Regions from separate parts of the Neobacillus oceani genome, predicted to be linked through region 1. Evidence: riboswitches for the same ligand, from Rfam matches in the RefSeq annotation. Region 1 holds a riboswitch; each other region holds the start of a gene.
The links. Region 1 has a riboswitch for cyclic di-GMP ahead of V1499_RS02870 (anti-repressor SinI family protein). Riboswitches for the same ligand answer to the same signal wherever they lie in the genome.
Positions count from the first base shown of each region.

Region 2: another riboswitch for cyclic di-GMP. It lies ahead of fliM (flagellar motor switch protein FliM); the one in region 1 lies ahead of V1499_RS02870 (anti-repressor SinI family protein).
Region 3: another riboswitch for cyclic di-GMP. It lies ahead of V1499_RS21570 (transglutaminase-like domain-containing protein); the one in region 1 lies ahead of V1499_RS02870 (anti-repressor SinI family protein).

Region 1 is NZ_CP143543.1:579,050-585,658, reverse strand. Features, by position in the region: gene V1499_RS02895 (YtxH domain-containing protein) at 1-194, opposite strand, end outside; gene V1499_RS02890 (DUF1128 domain-containing protein) at 429-653, shown strand; gene map (type I methionyl aminopeptidase) at 761-1,510, opposite strand; gene V1499_RS02880 (type 1 glutamine amidotransferase domain-containing protein) at 1,779-2,285, opposite strand; gene V1499_RS02875 (helix-turn-helix domain-containing protein) at 2,558-2,890, shown strand; gene V1499_RS02870 (anti-repressor SinI family protein) at 3,170-3,307, opposite strand; cyclic di-GMP riboswitch class I at 3,338-3,426, opposite strand; gene V1499_RS02865 (hypothetical protein) at 3,852-4,019, shown strand; gene V1499_RS02860 (DUF1992 domain-containing protein) at 4,069-4,443, opposite strand; gene V1499_RS02855 (hypothetical protein) at 4,623-4,796, shown strand; gene hutH (histidine ammonia-lyase) at 4,881-6,398, opposite strand.
Region 2 is NZ_CP143543.1:790,167-796,775, forward strand. Features, by position in the region: gene fliD (flagellar filament capping protein FliD) at 1-9, shown strand, start outside; gene V1499_RS03830 (glucosaminidase domain-containing protein) at 30-731, opposite strand; gene V1499_RS03835 (flagellar hook-length control protein FliK) at 896-2,275, shown strand; gene V1499_RS03840 (flagellar hook capping FlgD N-terminal domain-containing protein) at 2,289-2,702, shown strand; gene flgF (flagellar basal-body rod protein FlgF) at 2,718-3,521, shown strand; cyclic di-GMP riboswitch class I at 3,751-3,837, shown strand; gene fliM (flagellar motor switch protein FliM) at 3,945-4,913, shown strand; gene fliN (flagellar motor switch protein FliN) at 4,885-5,262, shown strand; gene V1499_RS03860 (hypothetical protein) at 5,259-5,627, shown strand; gene fliS (flagellar export chaperone FliS) at 5,641-6,012, shown strand; gene flgB (flagellar basal body rod protein FlgB) at 6,054-6,437, shown strand; gene flgC (flagellar basal body rod protein FlgC) at 6,444-6,609, shown strand, end outside.
Region 3 is NZ_CP143543.1:4,293,442-4,300,050, forward strand. Features, by position in the region: gene V1499_RS21555 (NADH-quinone oxidoreductase subunit C) at 1-866, opposite strand, end outside; gene V1499_RS21560 (NADH-quinone oxidoreductase subunit B family protein) at 870-1,382, opposite strand; gene V1499_RS21565 (NADH-quinone oxidoreductase subunit A) at 1,373-1,747, opposite strand; gene V1499_RS21570 (transglutaminase-like domain-containing protein) at 2,272-3,087, opposite strand; cyclic di-GMP riboswitch class I at 3,103-3,194, opposite strand; gene V1499_RS21575 (class D sortase) at 3,353-4,126, opposite strand; gene V1499_RS21580 (LPXTG cell wall anchor domain-containing protein) at 4,185-6,609, opposite strand, start outside.

The DNA.
Region 1 (6,609 bases):
TGGATTTTTTTTGCGGCTTCACGAATTGAATTCGTGATTTCATGTGGATTCTTCATCGCATACGTTAAGTTGCTGGAGGTTTTCTTTGCTCCTTCATATACAGCTTTGCGCGTTTCTTTGTTAAAAAGGCTGATTGCCCCGCCTGCCAATGCCCCCAAGGCTATTGCCTTCCAAAATTTGCTCGTACCTGCCATAAACAATCTCTCCTTCTTCTGCGCGTTTTTCTTATCATTTTTATACTTAAAAAATACGTCCTAACCCGGGTTTCTTTTGGTACTATCCTTCCCGCTTTAGGAAACAGGCAAACATGGGGCCGTCCTCCCGCTTGGCGAAGGAAATCCTTTGAATTGCTGTTTTCCCCTCCGATGTTGACATTTCCCCTTTACCATGGAAAGATGAAACTACGAAAACCAGGAAGGGTGGATAAGATGGATTTATCGAAAAAATCGGCTGAAAACGTTGAGTATATGATTGAAAAAATAAAGGACAAGCTTAAAGTTATGAATTTGGGGGCAATCAAGCCTTCCCACTTCGATGAAAATATGTATGAAGAACTAACCGAAATCTATGAAATGGTCATGCGGAAAAACTCCTTCTCCACAAGCGAAATGCAAGCACTCGCAGAAGAACTTGGCAACCTCCGCAAACAATAAGATGAAATGGGCGGCGCTTCCCAAGAGAGGCGCCATTTTATCATTTAAGGTGCCTGACACCCAAATGGGGAAGAAAATGTTCCACATTGGTGCCTGGCACCTTTTATTTACTCCTGGTTAGTCAGGATGAGCGGGCCGTCTTTTGTGATGGCTATAGTGTGTTCGTATTGGGCGGAGTAGGTGCCGTCTACGGTTCTGGCTGTCCAGCCGTTAGGGTCCATTTTGGTTGCCCATGCGCCGATATTAACCATTGGTTCGATGGTAAAGACCATCCCTTCTTTCAACCTTGCACCTTTGCCTGGCAGCCCGAAGTGTGGAACGTCGGGTTTTTCGTGGATGACAGATCCAATACCGTGGCCAATGAAATCCCGGACAACCGAAAAGCCCTCCTCCTCGACATATTGCTGGATGGCATGGCCGATGTCGCCGATTCTAGATCCTATGACGGACTGTTCGATTCCTTTATAGAGCGCTTCCTTCGTAACATCCATTAGCTTCTGGACTTCATCGCTAACCTTGCCGACAGGATACGTCCAGGCAGAATCGGCAAGCGCCCCGTTCAGGTTGACAACCATATCCACGGTGACAATATCGCCTTCCTTGAGCGGTTCCTTTCGCGGGAACCCATGGCAAACTTCGTCATTAATGCTTGTGCATGTGGCATATTCATATCCCCGGTAACCTTTCTGCTCCGGAGTGGCTCCATGTTTTTTTAAAAATTGTTCCGTAAATTGGTCAATCTCCCATGTTGTTATGCCAGGTTTGATTATGCCTGCCAACTCTTTGTGGCAAGCGGCTAAAACCTCTCCTGCCTTTTTCATCATGGCGATTTCCCTTGGTGATTTGAGGACAATCATGTATTTCCCGCCTTTTTGCAAAATTCATTTTCTCGTTTACTATATGCTGTCACGATAAAATGCTCTCATCCTTTATAGTATCTCTCTTTTCCTCTTTTTCAAAGCGGCTTGTTTATGGTGGAAGCCACTAATTTACAAACCTTCTGGCTATCAGCACAAGCCGGTGGTTGATGGCATTATTATTGCAAGAGCTTTCCTTCGCAAACAAAAAGGCTGTGCCGCACTTTTGCCGGCTACAGCCTCAGGATTAAATAGGGGGTAAAACCAATTATGCTTCCAATAGTTTAGTTGATTCTTTAATAAAGGCCGGAATGTCATCAGGTGTACGGCTTGTAACGAGCTGATCGCCGCAGACAACAACTTCTTCATCCTTATAGGTAGCCCCGGCGTTTTCCAGATCGACCTTGATGGATTTATAGCCGGTTACGTTTCGTCCGTCAAGCGTCTTCGCGGTGATAAGCAGTTGCGGACCGTGGCAAATGGCGAAAACAGGTTTGTTTTCATCCATGAAATGTTTGGAAAATTGGACGAAGCGGTCATCTGCCCGGAGGATGTCGGGCGAGAAACCGCCTGGTAAAAACAAGGCATCATACTCGTCTGGATTGACCTCGTCAATACCGTAGTCAATCGTAATCGTAGCTTCTCCCTGCTTCCCTTCCACTTCCTTCCCTTTTTCGGTCCCAATCGTCAAGACTTCATGTCCGCCTTCGACATAGGCCTTTGCCGGCTCGGTGAATTCGGAGTCTTCAAACATCGATGTAATTAGGCAGGCGATTTTTTTGCCATTGTATGCAGCTCCTTCTCTTGATTTTCAAAATTGCCCATTATTCTCATTCCCTTCGCCTTCCGTAATAAAACCTTAGCCGTCTGTCTGGGCGGGTATCTGGATTTTTTCGTTAATCGGTTTGGAATGCATTAGACTTTTGGATTAATGGGTGGTTTCATTGCGTTGGATTTTTTGATTATTCAGTTTCATGCTATGGTACTTTTATTCTCAATTTGTTATCATGAATGAAAGATATATAATTTCAAGGTGTGTGAACGTTCATGATTGGTGATCGCGTCAAGAAGATTCGTTTGGAAAGAAAAATGTCGTTATCAGAGTTGGCCGAACAGGCGGGGGTTGCTAAATCATATATTAGCTCCCTTGAACGAAATTTGCAGCGGAATCCGTCGATCCAGTTCCTCGAAAAAATCTCGGCTGTGCTGAATGTTCCTGTCGACCACTTGATCCATGATGCGGCAGACAAGGGAGAGTTGGACAGCGACTGGCTGAATCTGGTGAAAGAGGCGATGGAATCGGGGGTTTCGAAGGATCAGTTCCGGGATTTTCTCGAATTTAATAAATGGCGTTTGAACCAGAACAATGATGACAAATAGAAATGCGCAAGCGCCCGTTTAGTGCCGTATGGACTGGAGGGAAACAGCTTCCTGAGTACACTTCCCTGCAGCTTTGCGACGAGCTGAAGACAGCCTCCCCGAATTTACTGTGGCGCAGGAGCACCCTCCCACTGTAAAGGAAACACGAAGAGCGAAAGCGAATCGATGTTGACTTATCGTAGCGAGGGGACCGAAGTACACTAGGCGTTGGGCGCTGGAGCTAGACAAAAACAATCCAATGGGAAATTCCCATTGGATTGTTTTTTTACCTTGGAACTGTCATTTCAATGACACTTTTTCATTCCTGTTTAAGAAATCCCTGACTAACTCCGATTCGAGGCCTATCTCTTTTGCCTCCATGATAAGTGCAATCCACTCCTGATCGAGTCCCTCAAAACCTCTTTCTTTAACTAGCACTTTCTCACCCCTAAAATACGATTTCGTATTCCAGGCAGCCCAGCCGTCAATGCAAAAAACTCTGCAGAAGACCCGAAGCTTTGCGTCCCGCTTTTTCAAACGGTTTGCCTTTTTCTGTTATGTACCTAGGCACGCTCCATGCCGTCTCTACTGTTATAAACATGGACACATACTTAAGTAGTAGTTCTACATCCATTATAGATAGTTCTTTTAGGGGAGGTTGTTACATTTTGTCTTGAAAAAACCATATAATACCAATAAATTCATACAAAAATCTACAGTAAATTTTCAGATAATTCAATTTGATTTAGTTTTTTCTAATTACGCTGGAAAAGGAGTTGGGAAAATGTCGAAACACTAGAGGATAACGATTTATCCGAGGCAATTTTCTTCCGGAATAAAGCGAATTGTGCCGATACTTTTTCACAAAAATGTTGAATAAAAATTTCGAAAAACTTTTTGAATTTTCAGCCAACATTAAATATAATATAAACAACATGAAGATGAGGAAAACAACTGAAGCTTCCAAATAGGAGGGATTGAATTGACCTTAATCCACGTATTAAATTATACAATCCCGATAGCGTTTATGATTTTCTTTGGCTTTTTACTTGATCGAATGTGCAGGCCAGCCCAGGCATCGGAGGAAACGGAAACCCATCGCCAGGACCAGGCTGGTGATCAGCCTATTGAAATTCGCAACGGGGTATAGGAAATGGATTGGGACCTGCCGGCAATGGCAGGTCCCCTTTAATTTATGGTTATGTGAGTTTTCTTATAACCTTATCCCCGTAGTTTTTAAAAACGGAGGAGTTTGTTTTGGCGCCGCGTTTGGCCATCATGCTATTGTACCTGAGAAGCTTTTGATTAAGCTTCTTTTGCATGGAAGCACGCTCGGCATCATCCGTACATTGGGCGATCATGCTTTCAAGCGAGACCATTTCCTGGCGCAGAGATTTTGCTTCTTCCGTATATCCTGCATTCTTCAGGACACGGTAAGCCATTCGCAATTCATCGGGTATACCTGCCAGGTCATCCTGCGGAAGCGGTTTGCCGAAGCCGGGTAAATCTTCGAATTCACCATTATCATATGCTTTTTTAATCCGGTCTTCTGAAATGATTTGAAAATAATCCACCCTGTTTCCTCCTCATATGGGAATGTGTATGGATGCGCGTGCTGTCCTTATAAGTATACCATTTTTCCACTATGATGAGCGAGTAAACCCTTTAGCCAATCGAGGTTCTTTTTCATAAACAAACAATTGCAGGGGAAACTAACCTCGTTAAGACAGTTGAATGTGAAAGGAGTGCCAATATGGGCCGCGGCAAACAATTTGAGCACAAAAAGAAAGGGCATCCTGGCGAGTTCCCGAAGGATAGCCTGACCGAAAAGCATGTAAAGGAAGCAATTGGCGATGAGGAGTTCCTGGTCGTTAGGGAGGCATTTAAAAACCGCGTGGAGCGCGGGGACGGAAACAGGTTCCATTAGTAATCCATGGTTGGAGCAGTTATACATAAAAAACGGTTCAGCCGCAATTTTGGCGGAACCGTTTTTTTCATTTTTCGGAGTTGCTCACACCTGCTCCTCTTTAGGCAACAAAACCGTCGTAAGCTCCTTTTGCTTCAGCCAGCTTGCTGCGTCTTCAATATCTTTTGAAAAAACACGGTCATGGGTGATGCTTGGGACGATTTCCCTTGCTTCGTCATACATTTTTCGCGTTGCGGAGGCCAGTTTTTCAGGTCCGCGGCATTCAGCCGCCTGGAGCGCGCAAATGAGTTCGATTGCCAGGACCCTTCTAGCGTTTTGGACGATTTGCCAAGCGTGGCGGGCTGCAATTGTTCCCATTGATACATGGTCCTCCTGGTTCGCGGATGACGGAATCGAATCGACACTTGCCGGATGGGCCAGCGTTTTATTTTCCGAAACGAGTGAGGCCGCTGCGTATTGCATGATCATTGCCCCTGACTGCAGGCCTGGTTCCGGGCTTAGGAACGGCGGCAAGTCATTCAGCTGCGGATTGACGAGGCGCTCGATGCGGCGCTCGGATATATTCGCAAGTTCGGCAACGGCGATCTTCATAAAATCCATCGCAAGCGCTATTGGCTGGCCATGGAAATTTCCGCCCGAAACGATCATCTCGCCATCATGGAAAATAAGCGGGTTGTCGGTCGCCGCGTTCAGTTCGATTTCGAGTTTTTCACGTACATAATCCAATGCCTGCCAGGATGCTCCGTGAACCTGCGGTATGCAGCGAAGGCTGTAGGCATCCTGCACGCGCAGCTCCCCTTGTTTCGTTGTCAGCTGGCTGTCATGCAGGTATTTTCGGATTCTTGCGGCTGTTTCGATTTGCTGCGAGTATCCCCTTGCCTGATGGATTTCATCGGCGAATGCATCAATAATTCCAGTCAGACCTTCAATCGTCATGCTTGCAATCAGTTCACTTTGGAAGGCAAGCTGCTCTGCTTCAAGATAGCCGACTGCTCCCATCGCAGTCATCGCCTGTGTTCCATTAATAAGGGCAAGCCCCTCTTTTGCCTCAAGTGTGATTGGCATAATCCCTTCCTGCTGAAGCGCAGAGGCAGCGTCCATCCTGATTCCTTTGTAAAAAGCCTCCCCTTCCCCAATCAAGACAAGCGCCAAATGGGATAACGGGGCAAGGTCCCCGCTCGCGCCGAGTGACCCTTGCTGTGGAATGACAGGGATGATATCTGTATTTACAAGATCAATAAGCCTTTCAATAACGACTGGCCTAACTCCTGAGTAACCTTTCAGCAATGCATTCGCCCTTAGCAGAACCATCGCTTTTGAAACAACCTCAGGGAATGGTTCGCCAACGCCGCATGCATGCGAACGAATCAGGTTCAGCTGCAAATCCCGGACATTGGCAGCATCAATCAGCACATCGCTAAATTTGCCAAATCCGGTATTGATTCCATAAACGACTTTCTTTTCGGCGACAATCCGCTCGACAGCCTGCCTACTTTTCTCCACTTTCTCCATGCTTTCCTTTGATGCGGCCACGTACGCCCCGTTATAAAGGACTTCCTTTACCTCCGAGAGCGTCAATGTGTTCCCTGTTAATGTAACCATCATTCTCACCTCTACCAATTTAGCAGGATAAAGAAAAAGGCTGGACGTCCAAACCGGTTAAGATTTGGGGTCCAGCCTTTTGTATATGCCTGCATCATGTTTTATTTTCATCGGAATCAGCCCTTGTTTTCCCCACTCTTAACGGGCAGTAAGCCCCGCACCAAGAAATAGGGAATTAATTAATAATATAGTCGGGCTCAACTGCCCATAA
Region 2 (6,609 bases), 210 kb from region 1:
GGCATGTAAGAACAAAAAAGAGACCGATTTTATGCTAAATCGGTCTCCGTTGTAAGAGAGGCAAACTGCTTGTTAACGCCATTCACCCAATGGTTATTCAGGTTTGTCGGATCATTGGCCGATCCGATTGGGGCATATTTCGCGCCAATTTGCGAAATCGTCAATTTTCCTTTATCAAGATAATTTTGGCGCAGGTTCCTCGCCATATCGAAAATACTGTCCTTGATGGAAAGGTATGTTTTTAAGCCATCCTTGCCCATCATCCCGGCAACATTATACTTAAATCGGGCCGCATTCGAGGTTCCGTTCCCAGTCTCGTGAATGGAAATGGCCGCAAGCAAAGCAGGGCTTATCTCATATTTCCGGCCGGCCTCTACAAAGAATTCTCCAGTGTTTTCAAGTACTCCTCTGAGCCGTTGATTCAAAGTGGAGGAATCAATGTTCGTACTTGTAATACTGGTTAGTTGACCAGTTGACCTGGTTAAAGCTGATAACGTTTCCTGAGGGGAAGGCGCTATAGAAGCAAGGTTGCTCCCGAAAGAAGTAGGTTCATCCGAAAATTCCAAAGCTTGTTGGCCGCTCTCGGCTCTGAGAAGCGCCTGTTCCAAAAGCAGCTGGAACGAGCTGTTTGATAATCCGAACGGGCCAAGGCGGCTGCTTTGATTAAAAAGGGCTGTGTCCATTAGTGTTTTATATAAAAACCAATTGCTGGATAAAGGTCCAATAGTCAAGATTTACGCTCCCTTCATGTAAGTCTGCTATTATTTTAACTTGTTTTCTTCCAAAATCAACAGACATTAAGAAAAAATTACTCTATTGTCAGATTATGTGAAGTCGTTTACTATACTTAGTATCCTTGTTGCGTCCATTGGAATTTCAATTAGTAGGTGAAGAAATGATACAGCCAACTGCGTTGGGAAATGTAAATAAAGCTGGTCCCGGCAAGGGGCAGGGAACCGAATCATCCACTTCGGCGTCCTTTGATCTCCTTCTCCAGATGGCAAGCGGGGAAGCGGAAGGCGAACAAAAAGCTTCTGGAGAAACGGACGGTATGGGAGTTGAACTAAACCCATTTCTCCTGGTAAGTCAGTTAAGGAATATGGCGGAACAAGAAAATCCCTCGCCCATTGAGTTGGACACACAAGAGCAGGGTGGAGATGACCCTAGGCATCCAACGCTTCGGCAAAAAGAGGATCTCACCCCGCAAATCGGAAAGCAGTGGGACCTATCGATTTTGCAAAAACCCACAAATGCAATCGGGCCAAACAGCAATAGCCCCATAATGGCGGAGCTGCAAAAAATCCTGGATGAAAAAGTGGGACAGGGGGTAGATGGGTTTCGATTAACGGATGACTCGGTTATCTCTTCAAGTATGAAAGTGGCGGAGGAGAAACCGAATATTCCCGGGAGTCAGCCAAAAGAGGCAATCCATCAATCTGGAAATCCGCTTAAACCTGAACTGTTGCCGAGCAGATTTCAAGTTTCAGCCGGAACCGGAAAAGAAGCACAATTAACGCCACAAGATACCGTAGTACCTTCGACACCAACTGATTCTGAAGTGGTAATGAAACCAACGGATACCGAAACAGCTTTCACGCCGACAGATACTGAAACATCTTTCAAGCCAATGGATACTGAAGCAGTTTTCAAACCCAAGGATATTGAATCAGTTTCCAAGTCAACAGATCCTCAAGCCGTTGCCGATGCCGATACCAAAATTCCATCCAATGAATCCCGCTCGTCCCATCTGTTGCAGTCCGTTATCGCTGGCGATGTTCCTGTCCTTAGGGCAAACCATTTTGAACAGGACATTAAACAGATTTTCCAATCGGCCCTTCAGCAGCAAGTTGCTCCGGAAGCCAAGGATGGAATGAAACCGGCTGTCAGCTTCCAAAGGCTTGTCGATGGGACGGAAGCAATTATAAAGCTTTCGCCTGAGCAGCTTGGGGATGTTGAAGTAAAGGTAAAAATACAGGATGGACAAGTCAAAGCGGAGTTTCTAACCAGCACTCTTCAAGGGAAAGACCTCCTTGAAACCCAGATGCATGCTTTGCGTTCCGCCCTTGAAGTACAAGGGCTTCAGGTTGGAAAGATTGATATTACACTTCAATCAAGCAACAACTTTATGGGAGCCTTTTCCCAAAGAGGAGATACAAATTCGAGGCAGGGAAATCAGGAATCGAGAAAGCGGAGCGACGAGAAAATTCCCGCCGAAGAAAAGTACCAGGATTACGGATTTAATACAACTCATTCGCAAATAAATACCACAGCCTAAGGGAGGGAAAAGCTTGTCATCGATTCATTCAATTAACTCCTATTCACCGGCCAAGGCGGGAAACACAAATAAACAGGAGCTTGGAAAAGAGGCGTTCCTGAAAATACTGGTTACCCAGCTCCAGCATCAGGATCCGACCCAGCCACAGAACGACCGCGAATTTATTGGGCAAATGTCCCAGCTTAGCGTTCTAGAACAGCTTTCAAATTTAAACAAGTCGCTTACAGCCTACCTGGAATCAACAAATAACATAAGCCAATATTCATACGTCATGGGAAATAAAGTAACCTGGACAAATCCGGAAACGAACGCGCAGGAAAGCGGAGTTGTCACAGGAGTCCACTATCGAGACAATCTTGTCTATTTCAAAGTCGGCGATCAGGAAATTCTGTCTAGTGCCATCACTTCCATGGAATTGGAAAAATAACAGGAGGAAAACATTATGCTACGCTCATTAAACTCAGGAGTTTCAGGCCTTAAAGCCTTCCAAACAAAGCTGGATGTCATTGGTAACAATATCGCAAACGTCAATACAGTCGGTTTCAAAAAAAGCAGGGTCGTATTTGAGGACATTTTTAGCCAGACAGTAAAAGGGGCATCTGCTCCTTCAGGCGCAACTCCTACAAATACAGGGGGAACCAATCCTATCCAAGTAGGTCTTGGAACAAAGGTAGGTAGCACGGATACAGTCTTTACTCCTGGGAGTCCAACCACAACAAATATAGGTACAGACCTTTACATTGATGGGGATGGATTCTTCCAGGTAAGGGATGCATCGGGAAATAAATTGTTTACCAGAGCAGGTAATTTTGTAGTCGATCAAAATGGGCTTCTTGTAAATCAAAATGGGATGCCAGTTTTAGATAGCGGAGGAAATGAAATAAAAGTTCCTACAGGTTACATCTCAGTTTCTGTTAGCCAGGATGGTTCAATTTCCTGGTTGGACTCAAGTGGAACCCCAACATCTTCAGGTACTCCACCAATTAAAATTGGTGTTGTAATCGTGGATAATCCGGCAGGCTTAAAGAAAGTTGGAGGTTCTTTATATAGAGATACTCCTAATGCTAAGATAAGCATCACAACAAGCAAAGCCCAAATCATCTCCGGTGCCCTCGAAATGTCCAACGTCGACCTTTCAGAAGAAATGACAGACATGATTACCGCTCAGCGTGGATTCCAGGCAAATGCGAAAATAATTACAGTTTCCGATTCCGTTCTTGAAGAATTGGTTAATCTCAAACGTTAATAGATTCTAAGTAAAAGGGTGGATACCTAAAAACTGGTATTCACCCTTTTTGTGAGTATTTACTCAAAAATCGTCAAAAATATGTATATATTTCGATGCATTTCGAGTTTTTATGACCGTTTTTTTGAAAACTCCATTGAAATATTTTTTTCCAGGTGTTATATTTCATTTAAATTACAATAAAAAAAGTTGGAAAAAATCCTAAAAAGTTCTAAAAAGTTCACAAAAAATTCGAAAATAGCAAACCTGGGGAAACCCAGCGACGCAAAGCTACAGGGGCTAAATTGTGATAACAGTATGCTAGCCAGTTGCCGAAATTTAGGTTAGTCCTGAAAAATTAGAAGGGCGAAGCTATTCTTCGGGATAGCCATGCCCTTTTTTGATGCTAAAAATTGTAATTTTTGAAGTTAGGAGGTTGAATGAGTGGCGTTAAAAATTTCCCAGTCGCACGAAGGCGCGAATTCGGATGGAACAGCAGCTATTAAAGTCTATGACTTTAAAAAGGCTTTGCGCTTTTCAATGGAACAGGTAAGGGTCTTAACAAGAATACATGAAAATTTTGCCTATCAGCTTGCATCCTTTGTCTCTGCAGAGCTCCGTTCCATTGTTCAGGTTGAGGTAGGCTTGGTTGAGCAAATGCTATATGAGGAATTCATCAACGAATTACCGCCTACGACAATTTTGAGTGTGTTTGAAGCCAAGGAGCAGGAAATACGAATGGTCCTTGATATGAATCCCGGGATGGCGTACGGCATGATTGACCGGTTGTTAGGCGGAAAGGGAGCACATAAAGAAATTGAAAAGGCTGCCTTGACTCCAATTGAAACGAATGTTTTGAAACATCTTTTGGAAGGGGTTGTCAAAACCCTCCAAAAAGCTTGGAACGACATCATCACTTTACAGCTAAGATTATTGAACCTTGAAACGAACCCGCAATTTTTACAATTGGCGATACCTACGGAGACGGTTATTGTCGTCACTTTTCAAATAACGATTGGAAACAGGATTGAATCAATGCGGCTTTGCATTCCATACATATTGCTGGAGCCGTTTATCCCAAAATTGTCATCCCATAACTGGTATGGACACAACAAATGGGTGAAAAGCAAGGAAGAGAGTGAGTTTTTACAGGAACGGATCGAGCATTTGGCCGTGCCGCTAATAGTTGAACTGGGGCGTGCGACCATTACGATGGAAGAGCTTTTGGGACTCTCGGAAAATGACGTTATTCAGCTGAACCAGCCAGTCGATGAGCCCCTCCATGTAAAGGTCAATGAGGAAACCAAATTTCTTGCCCACCCCGGGATTAGGAAATCACGTGTCGCTGCGAAAATTGAGAAGGTGATAGAAGGAGATACGGAAAATGGAAAACGGGAAACTGACACAAGATGAAATAGATGCCCTTTTGGGGGAGACGAGCGGGGAAGCGTTCCAGTTTAGCGAGCTGGAACCCGATGTCGTTGGACGGGCTTATGACGACAGCATGAATATGGAACTTCTTCTCGATATCCCGCTCGAAGTAGTTGTCGAATTGGGAAGGACCAAGAAAAAAATAAGCGAAGTGCTTGAGCTGACAAGCGGCTCGATTGTTGAACTGGAAAAAATGGCCGGCGAGCCGGTGGACGTTTATGTAAACAATAAATTGATTGCGATCGGCGAGGTTGTCGTCATTGATGAACACTTCGGGGTACGGATCAAGGAAATCATGCGTTCACCCGTAAAAGAAGTTGGCAAAAGATGATTAGCGCACTTGAAGAAAAGCTGGCACAGCTAAAGCGGTTTGGCGCCGTTTCGGACAAGTTGTTTGAAGCACTTATTAACGGCAGGAATGAAGAAGTTGATTCCCTTCTTGAAGAAAGGGATGCCTGCATTTCCGTGATCGGCCGGTTGGATACAGAGGCTGGCGCGTCACTTAGTGATTACCGTATCGAAGCACTCCTTGCTGAATTGACGGCAAAGGAAAAGGAATTGGATAAGAGATTTAAAGAAACGTTGCAGAAGATGACCAAAAGTATCCAAAATGTCAGGCGGGAGCAATATGTTACACAGCAATACGATGATTGGATGCCGGTAACCGAAGGCTATTTTTACGATAAAAAAAGTTGAAGGAGGCACTACATTGTTGAATCCAAGCGAGATTTACCAACGGAATCAGGTTACAACCGCCAGGGCGGAGGAATTGACGCTCATGCTCTACAATGGCGGGATAAAATTTCTTCAGCAGGCAAGGGCCGCGATTGAAAAAAACGACATCGCCAAAGCTCATTCCCATATTACGAGAGTGCAGGATATCGTAACCGAGTTGATGGTGACCCTGAATATGGATTATGAAATCTCAAAAACTCTACTACCTTTATACGAATATATGAAACGCAGGCTGATCGAAGCAAACATTGCAAAAGATTCCGAGATACTCAATGAGGTAGAAGGCATGTTCCAGGAATTACGGACGACCTGGGCGCAGGCAATGAAGCAGGCAAAATCGATGTAAGCCGGAATCGGCAACCTATAAAAGGACGGCAGGTGAAAGAGTTGAATACGATAGGCCTTATAACAAGCGCGCTCGATGCTTCCGCCTTAAGGCAAAAGGCGATATCCAATAACATAGCCAACGTGGATACCCCAAATTATCGGGCTTCAAGGGTCGCCTTTGAAGAAATCCTCCAGAAGGAAATGAATAGCAGTTTCACCGGGAAGCGTACGGACGAAAGGCATTTCGCGATCGGCGCCCAGGGTGGAATCCCATCGGCGAAGCTGAAGCAGGAAAATAATGTTTTCCAGAATAGCGGCAATGGTGTCGATATCGACTATGAAATGTCACAGCTTAGCCAAAACACCATCTGGTATCAATCACTGACATACGGCATCAATGAAGAGTTCAATCTTATCAAAACCGCAATTAGGGGAAGGAGCTAATCTTAAATGTCTATTTTTCAATCTTTGTCCATTAGCGGCTCGGCACTGACAACACAGCGTTTAAGGCTCGATGTCGTTTCCTCCAATATTGCCAATGCGAATACAACAAGAGGGGAGTTCGTCAACGGGGAGTGGGTGCCATACCGCAGAAAAATGGTCGAGGTGTCCCAGG
Region 3 (6,609 bases), 860 kb from region 1:
ACATCTTTTGAAAGTTTATTAATATAGTAATCTTCAAGAACGTCTTTCCCAAGATGCTCCTCAATGACTTTTACATATTTATCAAGATAAGGCTGATTCGGTGATGGAGCTGCCGTTGCTTCCGTATCTGCTTCCCCACCATCCTTGGCTGCTGCTGCGGCTCTTGCTTTGGCAGCTGCGGCGGCTTTTGCTTTGGCGGCTGCGATTGCTTTCGCTTTCTCATCGTCCCCGCCTGCTTCCGAAGCGCCTTCTCCTGATTGCTTTTCAAGCGCCGCTGCCTTCGCTTTCGCGGCTGCGGCCGCCTTTGCCTTTGCGGCGGCGATTGCTTTCGCTTTCTCATCGTCCCCGCCTGCTTCCGGCACTCCTTCTCCCGATTTCTTCGCTAGCGCCGCTGCCTTCGCTTTTGCTGCTGCGGCTGCCTTTGCCTTCGCGGCGGCGGCTGCTTTCGCTTTTTCATCGTCCCCGCCTGCTTCAGGTGCGCCCTCTCCCGATTTCTTCGCGAGTGCGGCCGCTTTTGCTTTCGCTGCTGCTGCCGCCTTTGCCTTCGCGGCAGCCGCAGCTTTCGCCTTTTCATCCGAAGGGCTGGAATCAGCAGGATTCGCAACCGCTTTCATATTTGTGTTATCTTCCGCTGATTGTGGAGGGGTTGATTCGGGATTTCCCTTTTCAGTAACTTCCCCAACCGCATTTTCCGTTATGGAATTTTGAGTACCGCCAGACTCGGAGCCTGCATCAACCGGTTTATCCGTTTGCGCGGATTTTCCCTCGGCTTGTGCTGCCCTTGCTGCCCTTTTCGCTGCCGCGGCTGCCTTTGCTTTCTCAACCGCTTCTTTCTTTAATTGCTCCAGATCTTTCTCCCCGCTCATCGGTTAGATCACCTTCTTCCCCGTCTTCGCCTCGTAGCGAATCTTTTCTCGAAGTTTGTTGATTCCATAGATCAACGCTGCTGGATTCGGCGGGCAGCCCGGGATATAGACATCTACCGGGACAATTTGGTCAACGCCTTTTACAACCGAATAGGATTTTATATACGGCCCTCCCGCAGTAGCGCATGAACCCATTGCAATCACCCATTTAGGCTCTGGCATCTGGTCGTAGAGCCGGCGGACAATTGGCGCCATTTTCTTGGTAACCGTTCCCGAAACAATCATACAGTCGGATTGCCTAGGCGAGGTACGGAAAAACGATCCAAACCTGTCCAGGTCGTAATGTGAGGAACCGCTGCCCATCATTTCAATCGCGCAGCAGGCAAGCCCGAAAGTCATCGGATAAAGGGAGTTGCTCCTTGCCCATGCCTTAACCTGCTCAAGCGTTGTCAAAAACACATTCCTTCTCATTTCTTCCATTTCCTGAGGTGAGATACCATCCAATTTTAAATCCATTTTAACACCTTCTTTTTCCATGCATAAACAAGCCCGAGCACAAGCATCAATACGAAAATAAGCATTTCGATCAACGCAAATATCCCGAGCTTTTCATAAGCTACAGCCCACGGGTATAAAAACACCGTTTCGACATCGAAAATAACAAACATCAGGGCAAAAATATAATAGCGGACATTGAATTGAACACGGGAATCGTGAAACGGTTCAATACCGCTTTCATATGTTGTATACTTCGCATCGCTTGGCTTATACGGACGCAGAAGCTTACCCAGAAACAATGCCACTACCGGCAGTAAAACCCCCAGACATAGAAACACAAAAACTATCAGATAATTATTCTGATATAAATTCAAGTATTCCATGCCCATCCCTCCAATGTTGTAAAATTTTCAAACTAATGAAATTTGTAACCGAATTCATTATAGCATTGTTAGATTTCTGTGTCGACAAGCCTATTGGCAAAAAGAGGCTCCCCCTTCCTTCCCTAAAAAATTCAATCCATTCCCTCCTATTTTGAAAGAATACTTGGGAAAATAATGCTTGGATACAAGGCATACATGCTATAATGGAAGCTTTGTTTCGCATCCCGGCAACAAATACGAATGTGTCCGCCCCTACACTTTACATGTGGCAAATTCGGCTGTCAGTGAGGTTTGTCAACGTACCGCATATTTTTTCCCATACTTTAGCTTTTTTCAAAAAAATGTCGAAAAAGGCGTTTGCCCCTATTCACCTTCCCCCAATATTCATTCCATTTTATTCTATATAAATTGATTCATTCCTTTCAACCCATTATTCAAAAGGAATTAGGGGTTGATTGACAAATTTTGGACACAAAAGCCCGCCTGAACGGCTTTTCATCGCACATTTAGGCGGGCAATATTGCTCAATATTCTTTTTCCTTACTATAAAGGGTACTCTTTTTATAAATGGACGACGCTTTTTTTGAACTGGCATCGACCGTTGTATCGATAACCACCCATTTATTCATTTCCTTTATATAGACTTCATTCCAGGCATGGTATCCTTTTACCCCTGGCGTATATCCCATTACAACTTTTGCGGGAATGCCTTGGCTTCTAAGCATGGCGGCGAACAAGGAGGAATAATCATAGCAGATTCCCTTATTCTCCTCGAATGTAGCTTCTATACTTGGAATGTATCCAGGCTGGACCGTTTTCAGTTTTTGAGAATCATACTTTACATTTTTTACAATATAGCTATGAATGGCTTTTACCTTATCTTCGTTCCTCTTAAACTTCGAGGTCAATTCAGCTGCCTTTTTAATCGGCTTCATTGATTTATTCCAGTGAACATTTTGGACGGATTGCAGGTAAACCTGGTTAAGATCCTTGAGCGACAGTTGTACGGCAGTTTGATGGACAGGAAGGTAGCTCGTCCCTTTAATCTGCTCGTAGACACTGACATTGTAGCTCCCATTTTTCATTTGAAGGGGAAGATAATTGATAGTACCATCGTTTGGGAGGTCATAAAAATAGACGTTCCCGGATTTCTCGATCGCAACCTTTACCCTTTTCCCTACCTGGTTGCTATACTTGACTCCGATTACCCCACTTGCAATCAAGCTTGTATCAACCGGCTGTGCAACCGCGTTGGCTGCTGCCTTTTCAGACGGCGCGGAAATTGAATATGCTGGGATGAAAAGTACTATAAAACAAAGGCAGACAAAAAATTTGCGCAAAAAAATAACTCTCCTTTCGGTAGCCAGGCTGCCACTCTTTTCATGGAAAAGACTGAGGCCCTATGGCTTTGCGTCCCTATTTTTCAATAGGTTTGCCGTTTTCGTTGAAAAGTTTTTACTATTAATATAGTAGTAGTATAATTCATACTTACAAAATTTTCTACATGCTTTTTAAAAAGTTCAGGAATTTGTCAGGATTTGTAATTCGGTAACCGGATAGTAGCTGAAAAACAGAAAAATACCACCTTATTGAAAAGGGTGGCATTTACTTGCTTTCTATTAATTCCGCCTGGACAATCAGCCGGTGGGTAGCTGTTTTTATCGGGGTGCAAGTAACGAGGGTAAGAATCCGCTTTTGCGGGATTGCATTTAGAACCGAAGTATCCGTCGGCTTAACAACCTTTATTTTATATACCTTGTAGGTATACGTCTTGTTTTTGTCTTTAATGACAATCGTATCGCCTTTCTCCATTTCATTCAGCCTGTTGAACATTTGCCCGTAGGCGCGGCTTCGGTGTGCCGCAATGGCGCTATTTCCCGGTTGGCCGGGCAGTGCTGTCCCTGTTATGAGGCCCGCCCCTTTTTTCATGTTCTTCATGGTAGCTCCCTCAAGGACTGGTATCTTTAAACCGATTTTTTTGATTTGCAAAACTGCCATAACCTGCGAAGATGCTTGCTGTTTCTTTTTCCCGGAGGAAGCATTTTGGGTTGGCACTTTTTTGTTTAAGGATTGAACCGTGGTTCCATTTTGGCCTGCCTGTTGCGTTTCACTCTTTTTCTCGGTTTCTTGTTCTTCTGATTCATCATCCGAGCTTGCTGAAGGCACTACGTCGAGATCTTGTCCGGATGAAAAGACTTCATCAAGGCCACGATAATGTTCCGCAGCGGAACTCCCAGCAGCTGCCGAAGCTTGGCCAGAAGGCTCCCATTCCTTAAGAAGTTTTTCCTGCATATATTCACTGTACATTCTGTTGGACATTGGAAATAAGAGAAATCCGCACCCTATTAAAATCAGTAAAATTGCCGCCGTCTTTTTCATTAGCAAACTCCTTCAATGAAATAGAGGGAGGAGTTCAGCCTCCTCCCTCCCATGTTATTTAGCTTTGCACTTTGCCTGCGCGTAGCATTCCAAATCCAGCAATCGCCAGCAGCATTCCAATGAAGTAGTATGGCATCGGGCTGGATTCACCCGTTTGAGGAAGCGATCCATCAAACCCGCCTACATTTCCTCCTGGTGTTTCATTGTCACCAATATTTATAGGAGGATTTTCATCACTTTCCCCGCCTGTTGCAGGATCTTCAGGATCTACCACTGTTCCAGGATCGGTTCCGCCGCCGGTACCAGGGTCAGTCCCGCCGCCATTGCCTGGGTCGGCAGGTAGTGGAGGTGGGGTGATTGATTCACAAATAAGCATTACATGGAGGATTTTGTCAACCTTATTTACCTGCAGCTTGTTCATTGTGAATGTAGTCGGAGTTCCGTTTAACTCCACCTCAATACCCATGATTTCATTCAAATCGAGGTTGACATCAACAAGGGCTCCAGATTCTTTAAGTGTGAAGGCAATAGTTTGCCCATTGTTCAGAAGGATTTTTCCGTTGGCTCCAATGTTTGCACATCCGCTGGCCAGCAGACTTATCCATGCAAGTTCTTTTGCCTCAACGATTGGCCCGCCAGGTGTTGGGTTTTCCGGAATGACGATTACTGGTGGAGCCGGTGGAGTCGTACCGCCCCCGCCACCGCTATTGTCTCCAGGAGGGGTTGTTCCGCCACCACCGTTATCTCCCGGAGGTGTTCCGCCACCGCCGCCGTTATCCGCAGGTGGTGCTGCAGGGCACTCCAGCTTTAAGGTCAGCAACCCATTTAAAACTATTTTAGATGCATCAGGTTGTTCAGATAACTTGAATGTTTTAACCTGCCCGTTAACTGTTACTTCAACGCGATCAATCAAATCCAATGCCAAAGCGGCTTTAAGATCAACCATATTGTTTAGAACTTCAATCTTTGTTCCATTTTTTAAAACCACTTCGGTTTTAGTGATCGTTCCGATACAGTTTGATAGATCTAGTTTTATTTTGGTAAAAGCACTGCCGCCTTCCGCAAGGTCGCAGTCAAGCTTCACGGTTAACGTTCCATCTTTTAATGTGATCAGGTTCGCTGCCAGATCGGCCAGTTTAATCATTTTTACTTGGCCGTACACGGTCAGCTTGAAACCTTCAATGTTATTAATGCCGAGATCCAACAACAATTCGAGTGTTTCCGAATTAATTTGTACTTCTGTTCCATTCTTCAATAATAGAACTGCATTCTCGACCGGGCCGATGCAGCCTTCAATCAACAGCTTGATTTTAGTGATAGCAGGTACAACTGGAGGCTGCTCCTTTTCACAATTAATTTTAATTATTATTGTGCTGTTTACAGTTTCTTCCGTAACATTGGAGTCAGACAGCAAATACATTTTTGTTGTATCCCCGTTTTGCAGCTTTACCCCTACGATATTCTCCAGCTTTACGCCCTCCTCAAGGGTCAGAAGGAGGTTGAGGAGCGATGTGAATTGAACTTCTTTCCCATTGGAGAGAACAAGCCACGCTTTGTCGAAAGGCCCGATACATCCTTTTACAACAAGCTTTACTTTTGTCAATTGAGGCTTTTCAGCCGGTGGCTTTTCCCCGCAATTGATTGTTATTACAATTTTCCCGTCAATCTTTTCCTTGGTTACTTTGGCGTCTGTCAGAAGATAGGTTGTCTCTTTATCTCCAACCTTTAATTTTACTCCTTGAATTCCCTCCATGTTCATGTTGCCTTCAAGCTCAAGTAGCAGCTTTCCAAGGGAGGTAAACTCCATTTCGGTTCCATCCGAAAGGATCAGCCAAGCTTTATCCACCAATCCTACGCAGCCTTTTAGGGCCACCTTGACTTTTGTCATTTCAGGTTTTTCAACCGGAGGCTTTTCGTTGCAGTGGATTTTGATCACTATTACTCCGTTTACCGTTTCTTTCGTTACCTTTGCATCTGTCAGCAAGTAATCTGTTTTTTTGTCTCCAACTTTTAACCTGATTCCAACGATATCATCAGGATTTTCATCCAGGAAAAGCATCAGATTGCTTAAGGAAGTAAACTCAATTGGGTTTTTCCCATTTAGAAGCAGCCACGCTTGGTCAAAAGCTCCAACGCAGTTTTTAACAACAAGTTTAACTGCGGCTCCGGCCTTTTCTTTACATTCAATTTTAAAAATTTTAGTCCCATTTTCATTTTTTGGAGATTTAACATAAACATCATCTTTATTGTAAACGAGTTCCTTACCGCCTTTTAGGACTACTCCTACTTTGGAGATATCATCCAGCTCAACATCCAGTTCATTCATGCCCTTGGTAAGATTGATTCTAGTATTTTTGTCGTCGTTAAGGATAAAGAAAGTACTTTCAGCCAGCGGATTGCATCCCTTAATCAAATTCACCTTATATTTGTTCTTCTTTCCGTTATCGTCCTTCCCGCTGCCGTTATCGTTTCCATTACCGGGA